Regions from separate parts of the Spirillospora sp. NPDC048911 genome, predicted to be linked through region 1. Evidence: riboswitches for the same ligand, from Rfam matches in the RefSeq annotation. Region 1 holds a riboswitch; the other holds the start of a gene.

Evidence for each region. A riboswitch is a leader RNA that binds a small molecule or an ion and turns the genes downstream of it on or off. The one in region 1 is predicted to bind ZMP and ZTP.
Region 2: it holds a riboswitch for ZMP and ZTP, as region 1 does, so the genes downstream of both, ACGFNU_RS25750 (bifunctional methylenetetrahydrofolate dehydrogenase/methenyltetrahydrofolate cyclohydrolase) here and glyA (serine hydroxymethyltransferase) in region 1, are expected to answer to the same signal.

What each region holds. Positions count from the first base shown of each region.
Region 1 covers NZ_JBICUD010000004.1:134,342-145,778, reverse strand. Annotated here, with positions in the region: gene ACGFNU_RS18805 (NAD(P)/FAD-dependent oxidoreductase) at 1-682, opposite strand, end outside; gene ACGFNU_RS18800 (GNAT family N-acetyltransferase) at 739-1,287, opposite strand; gene ACGFNU_RS18795 (carboxymuconolactone decarboxylase family protein) at 1,280-1,963, opposite strand; gene ACGFNU_RS18790 (class I SAM-dependent methyltransferase) at 2,152-2,940, shown strand; gene ACGFNU_RS18785 (DUF4429 domain-containing protein) at 2,951-3,841, shown strand; gene glyA (serine hydroxymethyltransferase) at 3,867-5,138, opposite strand; ZMP/ZTP riboswitch at 5,193-5,279, opposite strand; gene ACGFNU_RS18775 (peptidoglycan DD-metalloendopeptidase family protein) at 5,331-6,383, shown strand; gene ACGFNU_RS18770 (acyltransferase family protein) at 6,551-7,870, shown strand; gene ACGFNU_RS18765 (RNA polymerase-binding protein RbpA) at 8,354-8,728, opposite strand; gene secG (preprotein translocase subunit SecG) at 8,818-9,057, opposite strand; gene tpiA (triose-phosphate isomerase) at 9,221-10,015, opposite strand; gene ACGFNU_RS18750 (phosphoglycerate kinase) at 10,019-11,206, opposite strand; gene gap (type I glyceraldehyde-3-phosphate dehydrogenase) at 11,281-11,437, opposite strand, start outside.
Region 2 covers NZ_JBICUD010000005.1:641,006-652,442, forward strand. Annotated here, with positions in the region: gene ACGFNU_RS25745 (FHA domain-containing protein) at 1-448, shown strand, start outside; gene ACGFNU_RS25750 (bifunctional methylenetetrahydrofolate dehydrogenase/methenyltetrahydrofolate cyclohydrolase) at 680-1,534, opposite strand; ZMP/ZTP riboswitch at 1,558-1,645, opposite strand; gene ACGFNU_RS25755 (GNAT family N-acetyltransferase) at 1,727-2,323, shown strand; gene ACGFNU_RS25760 (hypothetical protein) at 2,329-2,508, opposite strand; gene purH (bifunctional phosphoribosylaminoimidazolecarboxamide formyltransferase/IMP cyclohydrolase) at 2,676-4,226, opposite strand; gene purN (phosphoribosylglycinamide formyltransferase) at 4,270-4,971, opposite strand; gene ACGFNU_RS25775 (DUF4190 domain-containing protein) at 5,123-5,749, shown strand; gene ACGFNU_RS25780 (DUF6350 family protein) at 5,786-7,732, opposite strand; gene ACGFNU_RS25785 (right-handed parallel beta-helix repeat-containing protein) at 7,845-9,395, opposite strand; gene sucD (succinate--CoA ligase subunit alpha) at 9,754-10,641, opposite strand; gene sucC (ADP-forming succinate--CoA ligase subunit beta) at 10,645-11,437, opposite strand, start outside.

The DNA of each region.
Region 1 (11,437 bases):
GGAGCTCGGCCGCGCGGGGGCGGATCCTGAGGACGGGTGTCCTCTCGAAGATCTCCACGCCCAGGCCGCGGACGACCTCGGCCAGTCCCCGGGCCAGTGCGGCGGGCTGGACGCGGGCGCAGTGCGGGCTCCAGACGGCGCCGACCGCCTTCTCTATCCGGATCCGGTCGTCGAGGCCCGTGACGATCAGGTCATCCTCGTTCCAGCCCCATTCGCGGGCGTTGCGCACCAGGCCGGTGAGGCGGACCCGCTGCGCCTCGTTGCGGGCGACGGTCAGGACGCCGCCCTTCACCACGTCCGCCTCGATGCCCTCCTCGGCCGCCACCCGGACGACCTCGTCCACGGTGTCGAACATCGCGCGCTGCAAGGCCACCGTCGCGGCCTTGCCGTGGCGGCGAGCGTAGGTCTCGCGCGATCCGGCGAGCTCGCCCACGATCCAGCCGCCGTTGCGGCCGGACGCGCCGAATCCGGCGAACTCCTTCTCCAGGACGATGACGTGCAGATCCGGCCGCGCGCGCTTGAGGTAGTAGGCGGTCCACAGGCCCGTGTAACCGGCGCCCACGATGCAGACGTCGCAGGCGCGCGGGCCTGGCAGGCGGGGGCCCGGCTCGGGCACGCCGCCGTCCCGGAACCAGTACGAGACGTCGCCGTTGACGTGGTCGGCGGAATACAGAGAGCCCATGCTCTCATCCTGACGTAATCAGCCGCCGGAGGCACCTGGGTGCACTGAATCAGTTGTCAAGCATCGATGGAATGGCGTGATCCGTGCCAGCTGATCCGTTCGGCCTTGTAGTGGCCGGGGTCGCCGTGCGGGCGCATGCCCAGCCGTTCGGCCAGCTCGGACGAGGCGCCGTTGGCCTCGTCGATCTCGGCGGTGACGCGGCGCAGCTGGAGCACCTCGAACGCGTAGTCGAGGACGGCGCGCGACGCCTCCGCCGCGAGCCCCTGCCCCCACCGGTCGGGTTCGAGGCTGTAGACGATCTCGACGTCGGCGTCGTGGCCGCGCAGCCCGGCGACGCCGACGAGCGCGCGATCGGGCAGCGCCGCGTCGATCGCGTCACCGCGCGCCGCCGCCCGGACGGCCCACAACCCGTAGCCCTCGGTGGCGAAGTCCCGCTGGCTGGCCGCGATGATCTCGGTGACCTCCAGCGCCGAGAGCGTCTTGTCGTCGAAGAGGTACCGGCGCACGAGCGGGCCGGTCCAGTGCGCCAGCAGGGCGCCGTGATCGCTCATGCTGAGCGGATGCAGCGCCAGCCGGTCGGTCCGCAGCACATCGCTGTCACTCACGTTCTCTCCACTCGGTGGCGGGACCGGGTTCCTTCCAGACCGGGGCGGGCTCACCCTCGGGCACGCCCGCCCGGAACACACGCAACTGCAGCGCCAGTGCCGCGTAGTAACCGACCAGCGTGACCAGCTCGACGAGGGCCGAACGGCCCAGGGTGGCGACGGCCTCGGTGTAGAGCGCGTCGCCGAGGTCACGTTCGGCGGCGAGCTGCCGGGCCGCCTCGTACACCACGCGCTCGCGGACGTCGGCCAGCATCGGCGCGCGGCCCTCGCGCAGGGCGTCGAGCTCGCCGGGCGTCAGCCCGGCGCGGCGGCCGACCCGCTCGTGCGCGTACCACTCGAAGTCCGAGCGCCAGTGCTCGGCGACCACCAGCGTCGCGATCTCACGTTCCCTCTTGGTGAAGGAGGTCTGGAAGCGCAGCGCCGAGCCGAGCTCCTGCAGCGGGCCGCCGACCGCGGGGCTGTAGAGCATGGCGTTGAACGGGCCGAGGAGGTGGCCGTCGTCGTCGACGAACCGGAAGACCGGTGCCCGCCCGCTCCGCGGGCCACCGCGCACCGCGTCGTACACCTCGCGCTGCTCGTCGCTCAACATCCCCGGCGGCAGGAGCGGCAGCCGGGCGGGGGGATCGGTGGCCAGGGGTCGCTCGTTGACGTGCTCACCACTCAGCGGGTCGATCACTTACGGCACGGTATGCGGTCGCGGGCAACGCCTCAACCCCGTCCCGAAAGGTGAAACCGTCAGCTCATGATGTCGTGGCGGTTACGTAACAGCGGCGGGCGAACGCGCTCGATGCACGAACGGTCCCAGCGATGGCCGGATGCCCCGACCACACGTGCCGCCCCGGGCGCGGCTGGCAGGATGGCCGGGTGACGACCGGCATCTATGACGACCCGTGGGCCTACGAGCTGGCCTGCTCGTTCCGTGACGTGCGCGCGGAGGTGGACGTCCTTCTGGCCTGGTGCGCCGAGCATTCGGGGGCGCCGGTCGCGACCGCGCTCGAACTTGCCGCCGGGCCGGCCGAGCACGCCCGCGAGCTCGCCCGCCGCGGGATCGGCGCGACCGCCCTGGACCTCAATCCGGCGATGTGCGCGTACGCCGCCGAGCGGGCCAAGTTCGCCGGTCTGGACGTCGAGGTGGTCCAGGCCGACATGACCGCCTTCGACCTCGGCCGCCGGTTCGATCTGGTCGTCACCATGCTCGACTCCACGTCCCATCTGATGACGCTCGACGCGTTCACCGCCCATCTCGATCGCGCGGCCGCGCACCTGGCGGACGGCGGCCTCTACATCGTGGAGATGTCGCATCCCAAGGACCGGCTCACCGACGAGCCCAGCGTGGGAACGGCGTGGACGGTCGACCGCGACGGTGTGCGCGCCACCGTCCGCTGGGGCGAGCCCGCCGACCGGCTCGATCCCGTCACGCAGATCGCCGACGACCACGTCACGATGACGATCGCCGAGGACGCGGGCGAGCCGCGGGTGATCCGCGACGTCGTGCCCTACCGGTTCTGGACCGCGACGGAGCTCGACGCGGCGATCCGCCTGTCCGGCGCGCTGGCGGTCGTGGCGCGGTACGGCGACTTCGGGGACGTCGCGCTCGCCGATCCCGAGGCCTGGCGGATGATCACTGTTCTGCGGCGCGCGCGGCCGTCCTAAGATCTCGTACATGGAGGTCATCGGGCGCGACGGCACATGGACGTTCGACGGTGAGGTGCTGCGGGTCGTCCCCGGCCGCGACCGGGGAGTCCACAAGCTCCGCAAGGCCCTCGGCGAGCTGGTCGTCCCGCTGGAGGCGGTGGCCGGAATGGCGTTCGAGCCGGGCCGCAAGGGCGGCCGGCTCCGGCTGCGGCTGCGTCCCGCCGCCGACCCGTTCAGCCAGGCCGTCGCGGGCGGCCTCGCCGACTCGGCCGCGGATCCCTACCGGCTGACGATCGACGCCGGGCGGACCGGCGTGGCCGAATACCTCGTCGACGAGGTGCGCAACGCGCGGCTCCTCGAACAGGTGCCGGACAGGCCGTGCGACCGCTACCTCATGCCGGGCCCGCCGGTGCCGGTGAGCGCCTCGGCGGGCGACGGGACGGCCTCGTTCGACGGCGAGCGCGTCCGGCTCGAATTCAACTGGATGGCCAACTCCAAGAAGGAGGAGGCGGGCCCGCAGCTCTTCGAGCTCGCGGACATCGCGGGCGTGGAGTGGGCGCCGCAGTCCGGGATGGGGTACGGCTGCCTCCGCTTCCGGCTCAGGAGCGGCGACTCCAGGCTCACGGCCGAGGAGGACCCCCAGTGCCTCGCGTGGGGCATCCAGAAGGAGGGCGGCCTCACCGCGCTGGTGGCGGCCGCCGTCGTCGCGCGCCTGCCGCATCCGGCCGCGCCGGCGGTCGAGGCCGCGGCGATCGAGACGGCGGCGCCGAGCCCGGAGCCCGCTCAGGGCGAGACTCCGGGCGACGACCACGACACCTTGCTGCGGCGGCTGCGCGAGCTGGGCGCGCTTCACAAGGACGGCATCCTGGACGACGAGGAATTCGCCACGGCGAAGCAGGCGCTGCTCCGCCGCTTCTGACACCATCCGGGCTTTACGCAGCGTCCTACGGCGTCGGCGCCCAGCCGGGCATCGGGTAGGCCGCGAGCAGCTCGCGCACCTGGTCGGCGATCCGTGCCAGCACGGCCTCGTCGTCCTTGGCGGTGGCCTGCACCACCTCGTCGATCCAGGCGGCCAGCTGCGGCATCTGCTGCTCGGTCAGGCCGCGCGTCGTGATCGAGGCGGTGCCCAGGCGCAGGCCGGACGGGTCGAACGGCTTGCGCGGGTCGAACGGCACCGCGTTGTAGTTGAGCTCGATCCCGGCGCGGTCGAGCGCCTGCGCGGCGGGCTTGCCCGCGACCCCCTTGTTGGTCAGGTCGATGAGGATCAGATGGTTGTCGGTGCCGCCGGACACCAGGTCGTAGCCGCGTTCGAGCAGGGCGTCGGCGAGCGCGCGGGCGTTCGCCACGATCTGGCGGGCGTACGCGGCGAACTCCGGCCGCGCGGCCTCCTTGAGCGCGACCGCGATCGCGGCGGTGGTGTGGTCGTGCGGGCCGCCCTGGAGACCGGGGAAGACCGCCTTGTCGATCGCCTTGGCGTGCTCGGCCGTCGACATGACCATGGCGCCGCGCGGGCCGCGCAGCGTCTTGTGCGTGGTGGTGGAGATGACGTCGGCGTGACCGGCCGGCGAAGGGTGCGCGCCACCGGCGATCAGGCCGGCGATGTGCGCGATGTCGGCGGCGAGGACGGCGCCCGCCTCCCGCGCGATCTCGGCGAACGCGGGGAAGTCGATGGTGCGCGGGATCGCGGTGCCGCCGCACCAGATCAGCTTGGGCCGCTCCTTCAGTGCCAGCTCGCGCACCTGGTCCATGTCGACGCGGCCGGTGTCGGCGCGCACGTCGTAGCGGACGGGCGTGAACCACTTGCCGGTGGCCGACACCGACCATCCATGCGTGAGGTGGCCGCCCATGGGCAGCGACAGGCCCATGACCTTGTCGCCCGGATCGAGGAACGCCATGTAGACCGCGAGGTTGGCGGGCGAACCCGAGTAGGGCTGGACGTTGGCGTGCTCGACGCCGAAGAGTGCCTTGGCGCGCTCGATCGCCAGGAGCTCGATCGGGTCGACGTTCTGCTGGCCCTCGTAGTAACGGCGGCCCGCGTAGCCCTCGGAGTACTTGTTGGTGAGGACGGAGCCGGTCGCCTCCAGGACCGCGGGCGAGACGTAGTTCTCGGAGGCGATGAGGCGGATCTTCTCGTACTGGCGGCAGGCCTCGGCCTCGACCAGTCCGGCGATGTCGGGATCCTGGTCGTGCAGATGGGGAAGGGCGGGCTGATGCATGACAACCTCCGCGCTGATCACGCCGGGGTTCGGGACGGGACCCCCGGCTGAGGACCCGTACACCCAGGCGCGCGGTGTGCGGACGGTCTTCGCTCCCCGGTGGGTGATTCCACCTTGACTGCGCCAGTCGCGTGGCCGCCAGCATAGCCCAGATCGAATTGACGGAATTCCGTAAAACCGTAATCTGGAGGCATGAGGACCCTCGCCCCGCACCTCGCCCGCTTCAAGACACTGATCGTCCTGCTCGGCGTCCTCCTCGCCCTGTCGACGTACGTCCACGGCAGCGGCCAGGTCATGCTCGCGGGCATGCTCCTGATCGCCGCGGGATTCGCGCTGATGCTCGTCCACCCGCCTCGGCTCACCACGGACGCGTTCAAGAGCACGCCCCTGAACGCACCACCCACCCCGAACAACCGGCCGATCCCCCCAGAGCCGCCCACCCTCCACAAGCCGCCGCCCCCCGACAATCCGCCCGCACCCGGTGAGCCGTCCACGCCCGGTGAAGCGCCCGTTCGGGCCAAGCCACCCGCGCCCGGCGAAGCGCCCGTTCGGGCCAAGCCACCCTGGCTCGGTGAGGTGCCCGTTCGGGACGAGCCGACGGCGCCCGCCGAACCGCGGGCGGTCCAGGCACCGGTGCGGGGCCGGTGGGTGCCCGTGCACAGCCCGGCCGACAAGGTGCCCAGCCACGGCGTGGACGCCTACGGCCAGACCTACGCCATCGATCTCGTCCACCACGAGGACGAGGAGCACGACTGGTCCGCGGTGCGCGCGTGGCCTCCGGCGCGGCGGGCGGCCGCGTTCTCCGGCTTCGGGCGGCCGGTCTACGCGCCGGCCGACGGCGAGGTCGTCCGGGTGTCCGGGCGGCACCGTGACCACTGGAGCCGCAACTCGTGGTTCGCGCTTCCGTACATGGTGGTCGAGGGCATGCTGCGCGAACTGGGCGGCCCCGGCTTCATCCTCGGCAACCACGTGATCCTCGACCTGGGCGACGGCACGTACGCGGCGTTCGCCCACCTCAAGCGCGGCTCGATCAAGGTCAGGCCCGGCCAGCGCGTCCGGGCCGGCGACCACCTCGCCGACTGCGGCAACTCGGGCAACACCTCCGAGCCGCATCTGCACTTCCAGCTGATGGACCGGGCCCGTCCGATGATCGCCAACGGCGTGCCCTTCGTCTTCGAGCACTACGAGACCGGCGGCGAGCACCACCGCGGCGTCCCGGGCGGCCAGCGCCCCTTCACCGCCTAGACAGGCGGAGGCGGCGGGCCTGCTGTACTTCTCGTCCATGGCTCGGCAAGCTGGGCAGCCGACCCCGGCCTGAGCGCGGACGGGCCGTTATGAGAAAGTGATGAACTTCCGGTGAGTTCGCGAGAATCCGGTCCGGGCACTTCTCCGGTGCCACTAGGGTCCGTTGGATGACCAAAACCGGACATCAAGCCTCACCTGTCCCGGTGATGTCGTCTCCGGGCGCCGGACGGCTCGGCTGGCTGGACGCGCTGCGCGGTCTCGCGGCGCTCACGGTGGCCTTCCACCACGGCACCGCGCGCTTCACGCCGTCCTTCCACAAGGACATGCTCGCGTGGTTCGACCCCGGACTGGCAGGTGTCCTGGTCTTCTTCCTGGTCAGCGGCTACATCATCCCGGCCTCGCTGGAACGCACCGGCTCGTTCCGCCGGTTCTGGATCAGCCGGGCCTTCCGCATCTACCCGCTGCTGCTGGTGGCGCTGGGCGCGGTCCTGGTGCTGGAGGCGACCGCGCTGCCCGTGCTCCCCGGCGGCCTCGACGCGTACGATCCGATCGCCGTGACCTTGTCGCATCTGACGATGTTGCAGGAGCTCCTCGCGGTTCCGAACGCCCTCACGGTGCTCTGGACGCTGTCGTACGAGATGGCGTTCTACCTGCTGGCCGTCGCCTTCTTCGCGGCCGGGACGCACCGGCGGTCGAGCGGCATCGCGCTGACCCTCGCCGTCGGCGCCGTGGTCCTCGCGGGCGTGCTCCCCAGCATGGCGCTGGCCACGGGCGCCGGGGTCACCCCGCTCGTGCTCGGCACGGGCGTCGCCGTCGTGGCGGCCATCGGCCTCGCCTGCTCGCGCAACCCGGCGGGCCGCCGGGCCGGCGCGCTCCTTGGCGGGGCGGTGGCCATGGCGTTGCTGCTGTTCAACGCCCGCATCCCGGCCTGGCAAGGTTTGATCATCCTGGCGGTGATGTTCACCGGCACCGCCCTGTACCGGGCGGAGCGGGGTCAGATCCGCCGGCGGTCGGCCGCGCTCACGGCCGCGGTCGTGGCCGGGACGGCCTGCCTGCTCGGCGCGATGCGCCTGAGCGCCTGGAACGCGGAGACGACCGACTGGGCCGTGCGGCGCGCCTGGATCTCCGCCGTGCTGGTGGCGGCGGTCGTCTTCGCCCTCGGGTATGCGCTGCGCCACCGCTCCATGCCCCAGGCCCTCACCCGGCTCGGAGTGATCAGCTACTCGGTCTACCTGCTCCACCCGGTGGTACTGGTGGCCCTGGAGAAGATCGCGGGACTCTCCGCCTCGGAGCGTCCGCTCCTCATGATCGTGTTCTTCGCCGCGCTGCTCCCCCTGGCCCACTGCACGCAACGGCTGGTGGAGGCCCCGGCCCAGCGCCTCGGCCGCAGCCTGACCCGCCGCCTGGCCGACCGTCCCGAGACGCCACCCGCCCCCGTGCCGCAGAAGACCCCCGAACCCGCCCTGGCCTCCACCCGAACCACCTGACCAGCCGCTCCACCCGAATACCATCGCCGTCTGATCAGCTGCGCCACGCAAATGCCGGCGCCGCCTGGTCAGCAGCGGCACCTGCATACCACCGCCACTTGACCAGCGACACCGCCTGAACGGCACCGGCGTCTGCGCCCGCGCCATGGCGCCTCACCAGCGGCTCCGGAACGCCAGCGGCGCTTGACCAGCAGCGCCACCTGAACAGCAGCGCCGCCCGGACAGCAACGGCATCTGCGCCCGCGCCACCTCGCCGTGGCGCCTATCAGCGGCTCCGGAACGCCGGCGGTACTTGATCGCCAGCGGCGCGCCATCTGGACGGCAGCGCCATGTGGACGCCAACGCCGGCTGATCAGCGGCGGAACCTATACGCCGCTCGGACGCGCGTTTGATCGGGAGGGGCCGGGCAGGCGGCAGGGCCCGGCTTCCCTGGTGGGGAGCCGGGCCCTGCCGTTGGCTGCGCGTGTCTGGTACCGGTGGTCGTCAGACGCGGGCGGCGGCCTCCATGGCGGCCTTGACGGCGGCGCGCTTCTGGCGCAGCTTGGCCAGGGCCTCCTCGAGGATGGCCTCGCCGTCCTCGTCGCTGCGACGCTCCTTCACGTACGCCAGGTGCGTCTTGTAGGGCTCCGTCTTCGGCGGAGCGGGGGGGTTGGTCGAATCCTGGCCCGCCGGGAACCCGCAGCGCGGGCAATCCCACGTGTCGGGCACCGCGACGTCCGTCGCGAAGCTGGGGCGGGTCTCGTGCCGGTTGGCGCAGTAGAAGGTCACCCAGACACGGGGCGCTGCGTCCCCGCGCTCGGCCTCTCCCATCGGCCCTGCTCCGACACGGCTGCCCCGAATCGCGTTACCACTACCCACGGACTACTCCTCGCTCAAAGTTCCGCTGCCGCCCGCCTGCCTGACCCCGGCCGGAGCGGCGATCGTTCGTGTGTGCCCGCCTGCTCGGCTCAGGCGCCCTTGCTCTTGAACAACAGCCCGAGGACGACGATCGAGGCGAACCAGATCACGCCCGTGCCGATCGTCAGCCGGTCGAGGTTGCGCTCCACCACCGACGAGCCGCCCAGGGAGGACGAGACGCCGCCGCCGAACATGTCGGACAGGCCGCCGCCCTTGCCCTTGTGCATCAGGACGAGAACCACCATCAGCAGGCTCGTGAGGATGAGCACGATGGACGTTGCGAGAATCACAGCAGTTGCGCCTCTTCTGGCCACCCCCGCTGACGCGGGGCTTGTCGTATTCAAGGACGGACGTTCGAGCCGGGCGGTTTACCCGTCAGCTACGAAGGGTACGACGAACTCTTCGCTGGTTCGTCAAGAACCCCCATGTCGTAGCCGAATTGATCAGAATTGATCAGACGGGCAGGTCACGGTACCGGCAGATCTTGACGAACTCACCCGGGTCGAGGCTGGCACCTCCGACCAGAGCGCCGTCGACATCGGGCTGGGCCATGATCCCGGCGATGTTGGCACCCTTCACCGACCCTCCGTACAGGATACGTACGGAATCGGCGATCTCGCCGTCATAGAGCTCGGCGAGCCGGGACCGGATCGCGCCGCAGACCTCCTGGGCGTCCTGCGGGGTGGCGACCTCGCCGGTGCCGATGGCCCAGACGGGCTCGTACGCGATCACGATGGTCCTGGCCTGGTCGGCCGGGATCTTCTCCAGCCCCCCGTCGACCTGGGCCAGCGTGTGGGCGACCTGCTCGCCCGCCTTGCGGACGTCCAGCCCCTCGCCGACGCACATGATCGGCGTCAGCTCGTTCGCGAAGGCGGCCTTCACCTTGGCGTTCACCACGGCCTCGTCCTCGTGGTGGTACTGGCGGCGCTCGGAGTGGCCGATCGTCACGTACGAGCAGCCCAGCTTGGCCAGCATCGCGCCGGAGATCTCACCGGTGTACGCGCCGGAGGCGTGCTGGGAGATGTCCTGCGCGCCGTACTGGATCCGGAGGCGGTCGGCGTCCACCAGCGTCTGCACCGAGCGGATGTCGGTGTAGGGCGGCAGCACGACCACGTCGACGGCCTCGTGGTCGGCCTCCTTGAGCCCGAACGCGAGCTTCTGCACCAGCGCGATCGCCTCGAGGTGGTTGCAGTTCATCTTCCAGTTGCCGGCCATCACCGGCTTGCGGGCGGGGGCTTTGGGAGCCATGTGTCAGTCCTCCAGCGCTTGCAGGCCGGGCAGCGTCTTGCCCTCGAGGTATTCGAGGCTGGCGCCGCCGCCGGTCGAGATGTGGGAGAAGGCGCCCTCGTCGAAGCCGAGGGTCCGCACGGCCGCGGCGGAGTCGCCGCCGCCGACGACGGTGAACGCGCCGGAGTCGATCAGGCCCTGCGCGACGGCGCGGGTGCCGTGGGAGTAGGGCTCCATCTCGAAGACGCCCATCGGGCCGTTCCAGAACACCGTCCTGGTGCCCGCCAGCCGGGACGCGAAGAGCTTCCCGGACTCGGGGCCGATGTCGAGGCCGATCCGGTCGGCCGGGATGGCGTCGGCGGCCACCACGTCGTGGCCGGCGTCGGCGGCGAAGGCCGTGGCGGCGACGATGTCGACCGGCAGCACGAACTCCACGCCCGTCTCGTCCGCACGTCGCAGGTAGTCGCGGACGGTGTCGAGCTGGTCTTCTTCGAGCAGGCTCTTGCCGACCTCGTGGCCCTGGGCCTTGAGGAAGGTGAAGACCATGCCGCCGCCGATGAGGATGCGGTCGGCCTTGCCCAGCAGGTTGTCGATCACGCCGAGCTTGTCGGAGACCTTGGAGCCGCCGAGCACCACCGCGTACGGGCGCTCGACCTCCTCGGTGAGCTTCTTCAGGACCGCGACCTCGGTGACGATCAGGCCGCCGGCCGCGTGCGGGAGCCGCCGGGGGACGTCGTAGACGCTGGCGTGCTTGCGGTGCACCGCACCGAAGCCGTCGCCCACGTAGACCTCGGCGAGAGCGGCGAGCCTGTCTGCGAACGCGCCGCGCTCGGCATCGTCCTTGCTGGTCTCCCCCGCCTCGAAGCGGAGGTTTTCGAGCAGCGCCACCTGGCCGTCGTCAAGGCCGCCGGCCGCGGCCTGTGCGGACTCCCCGACGACATCGGTGGCGAACGTGACGTCGGCACCGAGCAACTCACCCAGCCGCTTGGCGACGGGGGCGAGCGAGAACTCGGGCTTGGCCTCGCCCTTGGGACGGCCGAGGTGGGCGCAGACGATGACCTTGGCGCCCTTCTCCCGCAGCGCCGTGATCGTCGGCACGCTGGCCCGGATCCGGCCGTCGTCGGTGATCTTCCCGTCCTGGAGGGGGACGTTCAGGTCCGCGCGGACCAGCACCCGCTTCCCGGCGACGTCGAGATCGTCAATGGTGCGCATCGAAACGCGTGTCCTTCCGGAAGACGACACCGCCGTGATCACGCGGACGCATGATCACGGCGGAACGGGCGCTGTCAGAGGCTGGAGCCGACGAGCTTGACGAGGTCGACGAGGCGGTTGGAGTAGCCCCACTCGTTGTCGTACCAGCCGACGACCTTCACCTGGTTGCCGATGACCTTGGTCAGCCCGGAGTCGAAGATGCAGGAGGCCGGGTCGGTGACGATGTCCGAG
Region 2 (11,437 bases), on a different contig from region 1:
CCGCGAGGAGGTCGATCCCGACGTCGAGCTGCGGCGAGCCGTGGCACCCGAACTCACCCGCCGCGAGGTCGACGTGCTGACCTCGCTCTGCCGGCCCGCCCTCTCGGACGAGGCCTTCGTCGCCCCCGCCACCGCGCGGGAGATCGCCGGCGACCTGGTCGTGACCGAGGCCGCGGTCAAGCAGCACCTGCTGCGGCTCTACCAGAAGTTCCGCATCCCCGAGGGCGCCAACCGGCGTACCCGGCTGGCCAACGAGGTCATCGCGATGGGCCTCGTCCGGCCACTGCCCCCGGTGCACGTCCCCCAGCAGAACCGGCCCCCCATGGACGGCCAGGGACCTGGGGGGGTCCGGCGCGCGGCTCCGCCGGGCGCCAACCACGCAGGGCACGCAGCGGGCCCGCGCGGACCGGCCACCACGAGCACGACCGCCGGCCGCAGGGCAAGCTGAGATGAGCTGCGGCCGTCCCCACGGCAGCGCAAACCCAGGGGACGGCCGCAGAACCGCCCGCCGTGATCATGTGGCCGGGTCCACCCCGGCCCCCTGATCACGGCGGGCGACCCCTTTCCCAGACCCTTCGCACTCGCCCCCCGCCCACTCCCCTAGCCCCCGCGTTCACAAGACCAGCGTTCGCAAGACCGCCGCGTTCGCTGGACGGCGCGTTCGTCAGGCGCGGCTTGGTCAGGCGTGGGGGGTGGCTTCCGCGGCTTCGACCACGTTGGCCAGGAGCATCGCGCGGGTCATGGGGCCCACGCCGCCGGGGTTGGGGGCCACCCAGGCGGCCACGTCACGGACCGACTCGGCCACGTCGCCGGCGAGCTTGCCGTCGACGCGGGAGACGCCGACGTCCAGGACGGCGGCGCCGGGCTTGATCATGTCGCCGGTGATGAGGCCGGGGACGCCGGCGGCGGCCACGACGATGTCGGCGTCGCGCACATGGGCGGCCAGGTCGCGGGTGCCGGTGTGGCAGAGGGTCACGGTCGCGTTCTCGCTGCGGCGGGTCAGCAGGAGCCCCAGCGGGCGGCCGACGGTGATGCCACGGCCGATCACCGTGACCTCGGCCCCGCGCAGCGGCACCTCGAAGCGGCGCAGGAGGGCGACGATGCCCTTGGGCGTGCAGGGCAGCGGCGCCTCCTCCATCAGGACGAGGCGCCCGAGGTTGACGGGCTGGAGGCCGTCGGCGTCCTTGGCGGGGTCGATCATCTCCAGCACGCGCTGCTCGTTCAGGCCCTTGGGCAGCGGGAGCTGGACGATGTAGCCCGTGCAGGCGGGGTCGGCGTTGAGCTCGGCGACGGCGCGCTCGACGTCCTCCTGGGAGGCGTCGGCGGGCAGGTCGCGGCGGATGCTCTCGATGCCGACCTCGGCGCAGTCACGGTGCTTCATGTTGACGTAGGCGTGGCTGCCGGGGTCGTCGCCGACGAGCACGGTGCCGAGGCCGACGGATACGCCGCGATCGCGCAGCGCCTCGACACGGACCTTGAGGTCGGCGCGGATCTCCGCGGCCGCCGCTTTACCGTCCAGGAGCTGTGCCGTCATTGGTTCCTCCGTGCGCTCAGGGGCCCGTACACCCAGGCGCGCGGTGTGCGGGCAATCCTTCGCTCCCCGGTGGTCGAATCCACCTTGACTGCGCCAGTCGCGTTGGGCCCCATGGTAGCGGCCGAGAGGTTTCCCGGAATCGCGCCAGAGTGGCTATTTCGGGCACTCCATATCCGGCCCTAGCGTGTGGCCATGACCGATGCGTGGTTCGACCGGCCGGCCTTGACCGGCCGTTATGTACGGCTGGAGCCCCTCTCCGCCGAGCATGCCGAGGGCCTGTTCGCGGCGGGGAAAGACCCGGGCGTCTGGACCTGGCTCAGCCGGCGGCAGCCCGAGAACGCCGGTGAGATGCAGGAGATCGTCGAGGCGAAGCTGGCGGCGTACGAGCGGCGCGTCCAGGTGCCTTTTGTCCAGCTCGACGCCGCGACGGGCGAGGTCGCGGGCACGACGTCGTACTACGACCTCGACCTCGAGCACCGGGGGATCTGCATCGGCTCCACCTGGCTCGGCGCGCGGTGGCAGCGCACCGGTATCAACACCGAGGCGAAGCTGCTCCTGCTGGAGCGCGCGTTCGAGGGTCTCGGCGCGCTGCGCGTGGGCTGGCACACCGACAGCCGGAACGAACGCTCGCGGCGGGCGATCGAGCGCTTGGGCGCCACGTACGAGGGCGTCCACCGCAATCACCGGATCAGGCCGGACGGGACGATGCGCGACACCGCCGTCTACTCGATGATCGACTCTGAGTGGCCCGCCGCCCGGGCGGCGCTGGCGGCGCGGCTGCGGGACTGACCCCGTCAGTCCTGGTCGGTGCGGCCCCGCCAGGCGATCAGGCGGTCGGTGCCGTGCCAGCCGAGCTGGGCGGCCAGCATGGCGGCGAGGAAGGCGGCGACGAGGCCGATCAGCTCACGGGACTCCATCAGCAGGGACGCCGTCTGCACGACGTTCCCCAGGATGAGGGTGGCCAGGAAGTCCATCACGCCTCCTTCAGCGCTTGGGCGCGCCGAAGTCATGAGGGCGTAAAGGCGCGACGATTCCCGAGGCTACCAACGCCTAAACGTAAAACTCCCCACAAGGCGCGAAACGGCCGCGAGATCGTTCTCGCGGCCGTTCCGGTACAGCGGGGACGAGGGGGACCGGCGGGTCAGTGGAAGAAGTGCCGGACGCCCGTGAAGTACAGGGTGATCCCGGCCTTCTGCGCGGCCTCGACGACCTTCTCGTCGTTGACCGAGCCGCCCGGCTCGACGATGGCCCGGACCCCCGCCTCCGTCAGCACCTCGAGGCCGTCGGGGAACGGGAAGAAGGCGTCGGAGGCGCCCACCGAGGCGGCCGCGCGCTCGGCACCCGCGCGGGTCACCGCCAGCCGGGCCGAGTCGACCCGGTTGACCTGGCCCATGCCGACGCCGGTCGTGGCGCCGCCGGCGGCGAGCAGGATGGCGTTGGACTTGACCGCGCGGCAGGCCTTCCAGGCGAACGCGAGGTCGCGCAGCGTCGCCTCGTCGGCCGCGTCGCCGGCCTTGAGCTCCCAGCCGGCCGGGTCGTCGCCGGCGGCGTCGACGCGGTCGACGGTCTGGACGAGCACGCCGCCGTCGATCCGGCGGAACTCGGCCGGGTTGGCCGGGGCGTCCGGGCACACCAGCAGGCGGATGTTCTTCTTCCGGGTGAGGATCTCCAGCGCCTCGGGCTCGAAGCCCGGGGCCACCACGACCTCGGTGAAGACCTCGGCGACCTGGGCGGCCATCGCCGCCGTCACCGGCCGGTTGACCGCGATCACGCCGCCGAACGCCGACACCGGGTCGCACTCGTGCGCCTTGCGGTGCGCCTCGGCGACGTCGGCGCCGACCGCGATGCCGCACGGGTTGGCGTGCTTGATGATCGCGACGGCGGGCTCGTCGAAGTCGTACGCGGCGCGCCGGGCGGCGTCCGAGTCGACGTAGTTGTTGTAGGACATCTCCTTGCCGTGCAGCTGCTCGGCACCGGCGAGCCCGGCGGGGCCGTCGCCGGCGGTGAAGAGCGCGGCGCGCTGGTGCGGGTTCTCCCCGTACCGCAGCACGGCCTTGCGCTGCCAGGTGGCGCCGAGGAAGTCGGGCCAGCGCGCCTCGGCGCCGACCTCGTCGGGCGCGTAGACGTTGGCGAACCAGGAGGCCACGGCCACGTCGTAGGAGGCGGTGTGGGAGAACGCGGCGGCGGCCAGGCGGCGGCGCTCCTCGATCGTGAAGCCGCCCGCCTCGACGGCGGCGAGGACCGTGCCGTACGTGGCGGGGTCGACGACCACCGCGACGCTGGCGTGGTTCTTGGCGGCGGCGCGGATCATCGTCGGCCCGCCGATGTCGATCTGCTCGACGCACTCGTCCGGCTTGGCGCCGGAGGCGACGGTGTCGGCGAACGGGTAGAGGTTGACCACCGCCAGGTCGAACGGCTCGACCGACAGGTCTTCGAGCTGCTGGACGTGGTCGTCCTTGCGCCGGTCGGCGAGCAGGCCCGCGTGCACCTTGGGGTGCAGGGTCTTGACGCGGCCGTCCAGGCACTCGGGGAACCCGGTGAGCTTCTCTACCTTCATCACCGGCACCCCGGCGGCGGCGATCCGCGCCGCCGTGGAGCCGGTGGACACGATCTCGACGCCGGCCCGGTGCAGGCCCCGGGCCAGCTCCGCCAGCCCCGTCTTGTCATAGACGCTGATCAGCGCACGCTTGATCGGCGCTTGCCCCGGGGGGCCCTGGGGGGTCGTCCCCCCAGAATTATTCGCGACCCGACTCACCGGTCGAGCTCCCCTCATCGGTCGGTCCAGCCTCATCGGTCGGTTCGGCCTGGTCGGCCGGTCCACAGGTCCGGCACTTCATGGAGACCCGCCTGCCCCGCGTGGTCCAGCCGTCGCGGGCCAGCCGTCCGACGACGTCGACCAGAAGCCGGCGCTCCACCTGCTTGATGCGCTCGTGCAGGGAGTCTTCGTCGTCGTGCCAGCCCACGGGAACGGTCTCCTGGGCGATGACGGGTCCGGTGTCCACTCCTTCGTCGACGAAGTGCACGGTACAGCCCGTCACCTTCACGCCGTACGCCAGGGCGTCCCGTACGGCGTGGGCACCCGGGAACGACGGCAGCAGCGCCGGGTGGGTGTTGACGATCCGGCCGCCGAACCGCTCCAGGAACCGCTTGCCGAGGATCTTCATGAAACCGGCGGAGATCACCAGGTCGGGCTCGTGGGCGGCGACCGCGTCGGCCAGCGCCGCGTCCCACGCGTCCCGGCTCTCGAAATCGGGGATGCGGGCGGTGAAGGTGGGCAGACCCGCGGCGGCGGCCCGCTCCAGGCCGCCGATCCGCGCGCGATCCGCGCCCACGGCCACCACACGCGCCCCGTAGGCTGGGTCCGAACACGCGTCGAGCAGCGCCTGTAGGTTGGTCCCCGCGCCGGAGACGAGGACGACGAGCCGGGCGGACACCATGACTCCCTGGTGGACGTTGGGGTTGGCAGGGACACCCGAAGCCTACCGGCCGCACGCCGGCGCCCCTTGTTCGACGCCACAGGTCAGACACCACTGACCATCGGACACCACCGATCAGACGCCAGAGTTCAGAAGGGCCAGGAGGACGAACGTGAGCGAGCAGCCCGGTCAGGGCGAGGGCGGGGTCGGCACGCCCGGCCGTCCCGGCCTCTCCGACCGCGACGAGATCCCCGGTCGCCCGGACCTGCCGGAGCGCGGCGACGCTCCAGGCGATGCCGGACGCCCAGACCTCTCCAAGCGCGAGGAGACCCCGGGTCGCCCCGATCTCCCCGAACGCGGCGGTGGCCGGCTCCCCTCCTGGCGCACCCCGGGTCAGGGCCCGGGGCCGCGCCCGGTCGAACGCCTGGGCTGGCGGGCTCTCTGGCTCGGCGCCGGCGCCCTCGTGATCACCCTGTTCTTCTTCCCGGTCGGGCTGGTCCTCGGCGCCGCCGCCCTGTGGGTCGGCGTCAAGGCGCGCCGGAGCGCCCGCCGCCAGCACGGCGTCGCGCCGGGTGCGGTCGCGGGCGTGGTGCTGGGCTCGGTCGCGCTGGCGTTCTCGGCGTTCTCGCTGGTGCTGACGGTGTTCTTGTGGCCGGAGCTGAGCGGCTACCAGACCTGCGTGGGCAAGGCCAACACCAGCACGGACGAGAAGGCCTGCCGGGACGAGTTCTACCCGAAGATCGAGGACAAGCTGAACCTCCCCGCGGGCAGCATGTCGAAGTACGGCGACCTCTTCTGACGGTCCGCTTCGGATGGTCCGGCGTGGGTCCGGTCCTCAGTCCTGGTCCGGCTCGTCCCTGAGCACGTAGATCGCTCCACCGCGGTTCTCGGTGCGTCCCGGGTCGTCCCGGTCACGGGGCTGCGGGACCGGCCGCTGCTCGTCGGCCGGAGCGGGGTCGGGCGGGACGTGGGTCTCGGCGACGACGACCTCGCGTTCGGAGGCCCATCGGGTGTCCGTCACAGGGTCGGGCTCCGGCTCCGGCTCCGCGGGGGCGAGGTCCCCGGTCTCTTCGGCGAGATCGGGCAGCGGGTCGGCGGGCCGCGTCCTGGCCCTGGCCGGTTTGCGGGGCGCCAGCACCGGCTCGGCCTCTTCGAACTCCAGCGGATCGGGCCCGAACGGAGCAGGCTTCCGAGGCGGTGAGGCCGGCGGCTCGGCCGCCGGGGGCGGCGCAGCGGGGGCCTGCACAGCGGCCTTCGCGGCCGTCTTGGCGGGTGCCTTGGTGCCCGCCTTGGCGGTCGCCGAGGCGGGCGCGGGTGAGGCGGTACGGCGCCACCGGCGCTTGTTCCGCTTGCGGGGGGCCGTCTTCGCGACCGGCCGCCGCAGGAACATCCAGTTGGCGATCCAGGCGGCGATGGCCGCGGAGATGCCCACCTCCAGCGCGGCCAGCAGCCCGACCTGCCAGGCGGACGGCCCCATGGTGGCCATCCGCCCGCCGCCCAGCGGGCCGCCCGACAGCGCGGCCAGCAGGGCGGCCACGGCGCCGGTCAGCGCCCCGGAGACGAATCCCCAGAGCGGCGCCGCCTCGTACACCGGGCTCGGCATGTTGCGGACGGTCAGCACGCCGCCGACGGCACCCGCGATGAACGGGGCGGCCAGCGCGAACAGCGACAGCGCGGGCGCCGGGCCGGGCTCGGGCAGGGCCGCGAGGGGCGGGAACGTGGGCACGATGTCGAGGAAGACCCCCGTCGGCGACACGGTCGTGCTCGCGCCGACAGAGAAGCCGGGGCCGATCGCGTACGCCATCCCCCAGATCACCGCGTTCGGCAGGTAGACCAGCTCGACCACGAGCAGCAGCACGCTGCCGATGATCCCCGGCGCCAGCATGTCGTGGAGCCGGGCGGCCTCGGACAGGTGCACGGTCAGCGAGATGCCGACGAGGACCGCGCCGGAGGCGAGGAGCACGGCCATCGAGCCGGTGACGCCGATCACCAGGGAGCGCGGCCGGTCCGGCAGGAGCCGCAGCAGCGCTCCCAGCCCCGACCGGACCCGCGCGTCGGGATCGTCGGCCGAGCCCTGCGCCACCACGGCCCGTGCCGCGCCCATCCCCCCGGCCAGGACGGCCGTCAGGAAGCACGCGACGAGCGCCTGCCAGACGGACGCCTTGACGGCCGTGGAGGCGGCGGCGAGGGCCAGCAGCCCGGCGAGGGCCGCGTAGGGCACCGCCAGCGCGACCGCCACGTGGACGACGCCGACGCGCTGGCGGCGGGCGGAGTTCATGCCGACGGCGCGGACCATCCAGCCGCCGCTGCGGTAGAGCAGCGCCCCCGGGAGGACGATCAGGCCGAGCGGGAGCAGCCCGACCGGGCCGTGGTGCGCCGAGAACCCGGCGTGGTGGGACACGAGCCAGAAGTTGACCGCCGTGCGGAAGACCCCGGGAAGCCCGGGGCCCAGCGCGGTGCGCGGCGCGCCGATCCAGCCGATGAGCGTGATCGTCGTGAGCACCGCGAGCCCGATGCCGATGCTCCACAGCGCGCCCACCAGGCCCGTCACGTACAGCGGGCGGGCCATGCCGCCCGCGAGCCCGCCGGCGGCCTGCGGTGCCGGGGCGGCGCCGCCCCGGTCGACGCTCCCCCGATCGGCGCCGCCCCGGGCGGCGTTCCCCCGGGCGGCGCTCCCCCTGCCCGGCGGTGTCCCGCCCCGGTCGGCGGCCCTCGGCGCGGCGGCCCGGGGCGGCTCCGGTCGTTCCGGTCTCACTCGCCGCGGAGGGCTCACATCGCTCACGGCGTCAATGCTGACAGCCTGGCGGCGCCGCGCGCCCCCGCTCGTCCGGCGTGTCGCCTTTGTCGTGGACGATCAAGGGCTCCCGGCGTGGACGATCAGGAGCGGGCGCGGCTCATGGGCGGCGCGGGGTGTCGAACCAGTCACAGCCGATGGGCCGGGGGTCGTCGCGTCCGTACTGCGAGCACGGCAGGCCTGCCAGGACCTTGAAGGGCTGCCCGAGCCAGGAGAACAGCGAGCCGCCTGAGGGCTTGTCGCATGTGGGCAGGTGAACCGGGTCGGAACGGACGCGGCCGTACGACGAGGTATTGGCCTGCCAGCAGTTGCCCTCCCCCTCCTCGTCCCACCACACGTCCTGGCCGTTGGGTGCTTTCCGGCCGCCGGGAGCGATACCGAAGACGTTGCCCACGTAGCGGTTGCGGTGCGAGGTGTCGCGGAACTTCGCCGGGTCGTTCTCGCCGCGCAACGGGGCCGGCACCCAGATCTGCTTGAAGCCGTGCCGCCAGTTGTCGTACAGGCGGTTGCGCTCGTAGGTGTTGTCGTTGCCGCCACCGAGGAGCAGGCCCGTGCCGACCGGTACGGGCGGGGCCGGGCAGACGACGCCGCGCTCGTGGCCGCGGTCGCGCGGCGGCTTCTTGCAGATGCCGTCCCAGATGTTGCCGTAATAGTTCACGTTGTTGCTGTAGATCAGGTTGTTCCGGAACGTGGCGTGGTTCTGCGGCAGGCCCGGATGGCCGGGGAACGCGCTGTCCATGGACACCCCGGCCGAATTGTGATGGAAGCGGTTGTCGTGGGCGAAGACCGAGTCGCCCGCCGTGCCCGAGTAGCCCAAGGTGTTGTGATGGGAGTCGCAGCGCCGGATCTCCACGGAATGCCGCTTGCCGTTCAGGGGTGACGCCGATCCCGGATAGAGCCCGGCGTCGCCGCTGCCGTAAGCCTCGCAGTCGGTGTAGAGACCGTGGTCGGTGGCGAACGTGAGGAAGCCGTACTCGTCGTTCCAGCGGGCCAGCGCGCGGTCGATGACGAAGCCGTCCTGCTCGATCACGTACACCCCGTTGAACTCGAAGAGCTGGGTGGTGATGTTGCGCAGGTAGAAGCCGTCGGCCCGGTCGGCGCGGATGCCGTTGAGCTTGGCCCACGTCCCGTCGGCCTTGAAGCCGCCCTCGATGACGACGTCCGTCATCGTCCGCCCCGTCCCCTCCATCTGGAGGTCGCAGCGCGGCCCGTCGCACGCGTAGTCGTCGTCGCCCGGCGTCACATCACCGAAAACCGCAATGAGGTTCTGGAGATTGGGGCACGCGTACTGCTGCGCGTACGACAGCAGGTGCTGCGTGGCCAGCTCCGCGCACGCACCGGTCGGCTGGGCCCGGCTGGGCTCCTCCCGGTAGGTGCCCGGCAGCACATAGATCGTCGTGCCGCGCTTCGTGACCGCGTTCACGGCCGCCTGCACATGCTCGAACGCGCACTCCTTCAGCAACTGCTCGTTGAACCGGCGCAGCGCGCCGCTGTAGCGCTTAATGACCGTGCCGGACCCGGGCTTGCAGACCACCAGCCGTGGCCCCGCCCCCGGGGCGCGATAGACGGGCACCGTGCCGTTCCCTGCCGGGAACCGCACCGGCCGCTCCGCATGCCCGAACGCGGGCAGCACCCCCACAAGAAGCGCCACAACCGCCAAAACCGCGACAACGCCACCCCTCCTCCACCACGCCAGCGCGCCACCCGCCCCCAGGCCGCCCGAGGCCGCGCCGCCCAAGGCCGCGCCGCCCAAGGCCGCGCCGCCCAAGGCCGCGCCGCCCGAGGCCGCGCCGTGCGGGGGTGCGTTTCGAGGGGTCGTGCCGCCTGGTTCCATGTCGCGAAATATGAACGACCCTCGCTTTGCCGCCCAGACCCAGGTCACGTCCGGAACAGGCCATGGGGTGGTGGAAACGTTTCCATCGCGGCGACCGGAACGCGAAAGACGCCCGGGCCGCGTGGGGCGGCTCGGGCGTCTTTTCGTCGATCCGTGGTCGGGCGCGGGCCCTGGATCAGAGGTTCTTCATGATGTCGTGCATCAGCCGGGCGGTCTCGCTCGGCGTCTTGCCGACACGGACGCCGACCTTCTCCAGGGCTTCCTTCTTGGCCTGCGCGGTGCCGGCGGAGCCCGACACGATCGCGCCGGCGTGGCCCATCGTCTTGCCCTCGGGAGCGGTGAACCCGGCGACGTAGCCGACGACCGGCTTGGTCACGTTCTGCTCGATGAAGGCGGCCGCGCGCTCCTCGGCGTCGCCGCCGATCTCACCGATCATCACGATCGCGTCGGTGTCCGGGTCGTCCTGGAACGCCTTGAGGGCGTCGATGTGGGTGGTGCCGATGATCGGGTCACCGCCGATGCCCACGCAGGTCGAGAAGCCGAAGTCGCGCAGCTCGTACATCATCTGGTACGTCAGCGTGCCCGACTTGGAGACCAGGCCGATGCGGCCGGGCGTGGTGATGTCGGCCGGGATGATGCCCGCGTTGGAGGCGCCCGGGGAGGCGATGCCGGGGCAGTTGGGCCCGATGATCCGGGTCTTGTTGCCCTTGGACTCGGCGTACGCCCAGAAGTAGGCGGTGTCGTGCACCGGGATGCCCTCGGTGATCACCACGCACAGCGGGATCTCGGCGTCGATCGCCTCGACCACGGCGTCCTTGGTGAACTTCGGCGGCACGAAGACGACGGAGACGTCGGCGCCGGTCTCGGCCATGGCCTCGGCCACGGTGCCGTACACCGTGAGCTCCTTGCCGTCGAAGTCGACGGTCTGGCCGGCCTTGCGGGCGTTGACGCCGCCGACGACGGAGGCGCCGGAGGCGAGCATGCGGCGGGAGTGCTTCATGCCCTCCGAGCCGGTGATGCCCTGAACGATGATCTTGCTGTTCTCAGTAAGCCAGATGGCCATTGCTCATGCACCTGCCGCAGCGAGTTCGGCGGCGCGCTTGGCCGCGTCGTCCATCGTCTCGACCTGCTCGACACCCGGCAGCGCCGCGTCCTGCAGGATCTGGCGCCCGAGCTCGGCGTTGTTGCCGTCCAGGCGGACCACCAGCGGGCGGTTGACGGTCTCGCCGCGCTCGCCGAGCAGTTTGTAGGCGGACACGATGCCGTTGGCGACCGCGTCACAGGCGGTGATGCCGCCGAAGACGTTCACGAAGACCGACTTGACGTCGGCGTCGGAGAGCACGATCTCCAGGCTGTTGGCCATGACCTCGGCCGAGGCGCCGCCGCCGATGTCGAGGAAGTTGGCCGGCTTCTGCCCGCCGAACTCCTCACCGGCGTACGACACGACGTCGAGGGTGGACATGACCAGGCCCGCGCCGTTGCCGATGATGCCGACGCTGCCGTCGAGCTTCACGTAGTTGAGGTCCTTGGCCTTGGCCGCCGCCTCCAGCGGGTCGGCGGAGGCCTTGTCCTCCAGCTTGTCGTGCTCCTGGCGGAACGAGGCGTTGTCGTCCAGGGAGACCTTGCCGTCGAGGGCCTTGACCTCGCCGTCGGCGGTCAGGATCAGCGGGTTGACCTCGACGAGGGTGGCGTCCTCGTCGGTGAAGACCGCCCACAGCCGCTCGATGATCTCGGTGGCGCCGGCCAGCGCGGCCTCGGGGAGGCGGCCCCGCTCGGCGATCTCGCGGGCCTTGGCCTTGTCCACGCCGTCCAGCGGCGAGATCGGGATCAGCGCCAGCTTGTCGTGCGGCACGTCCTCG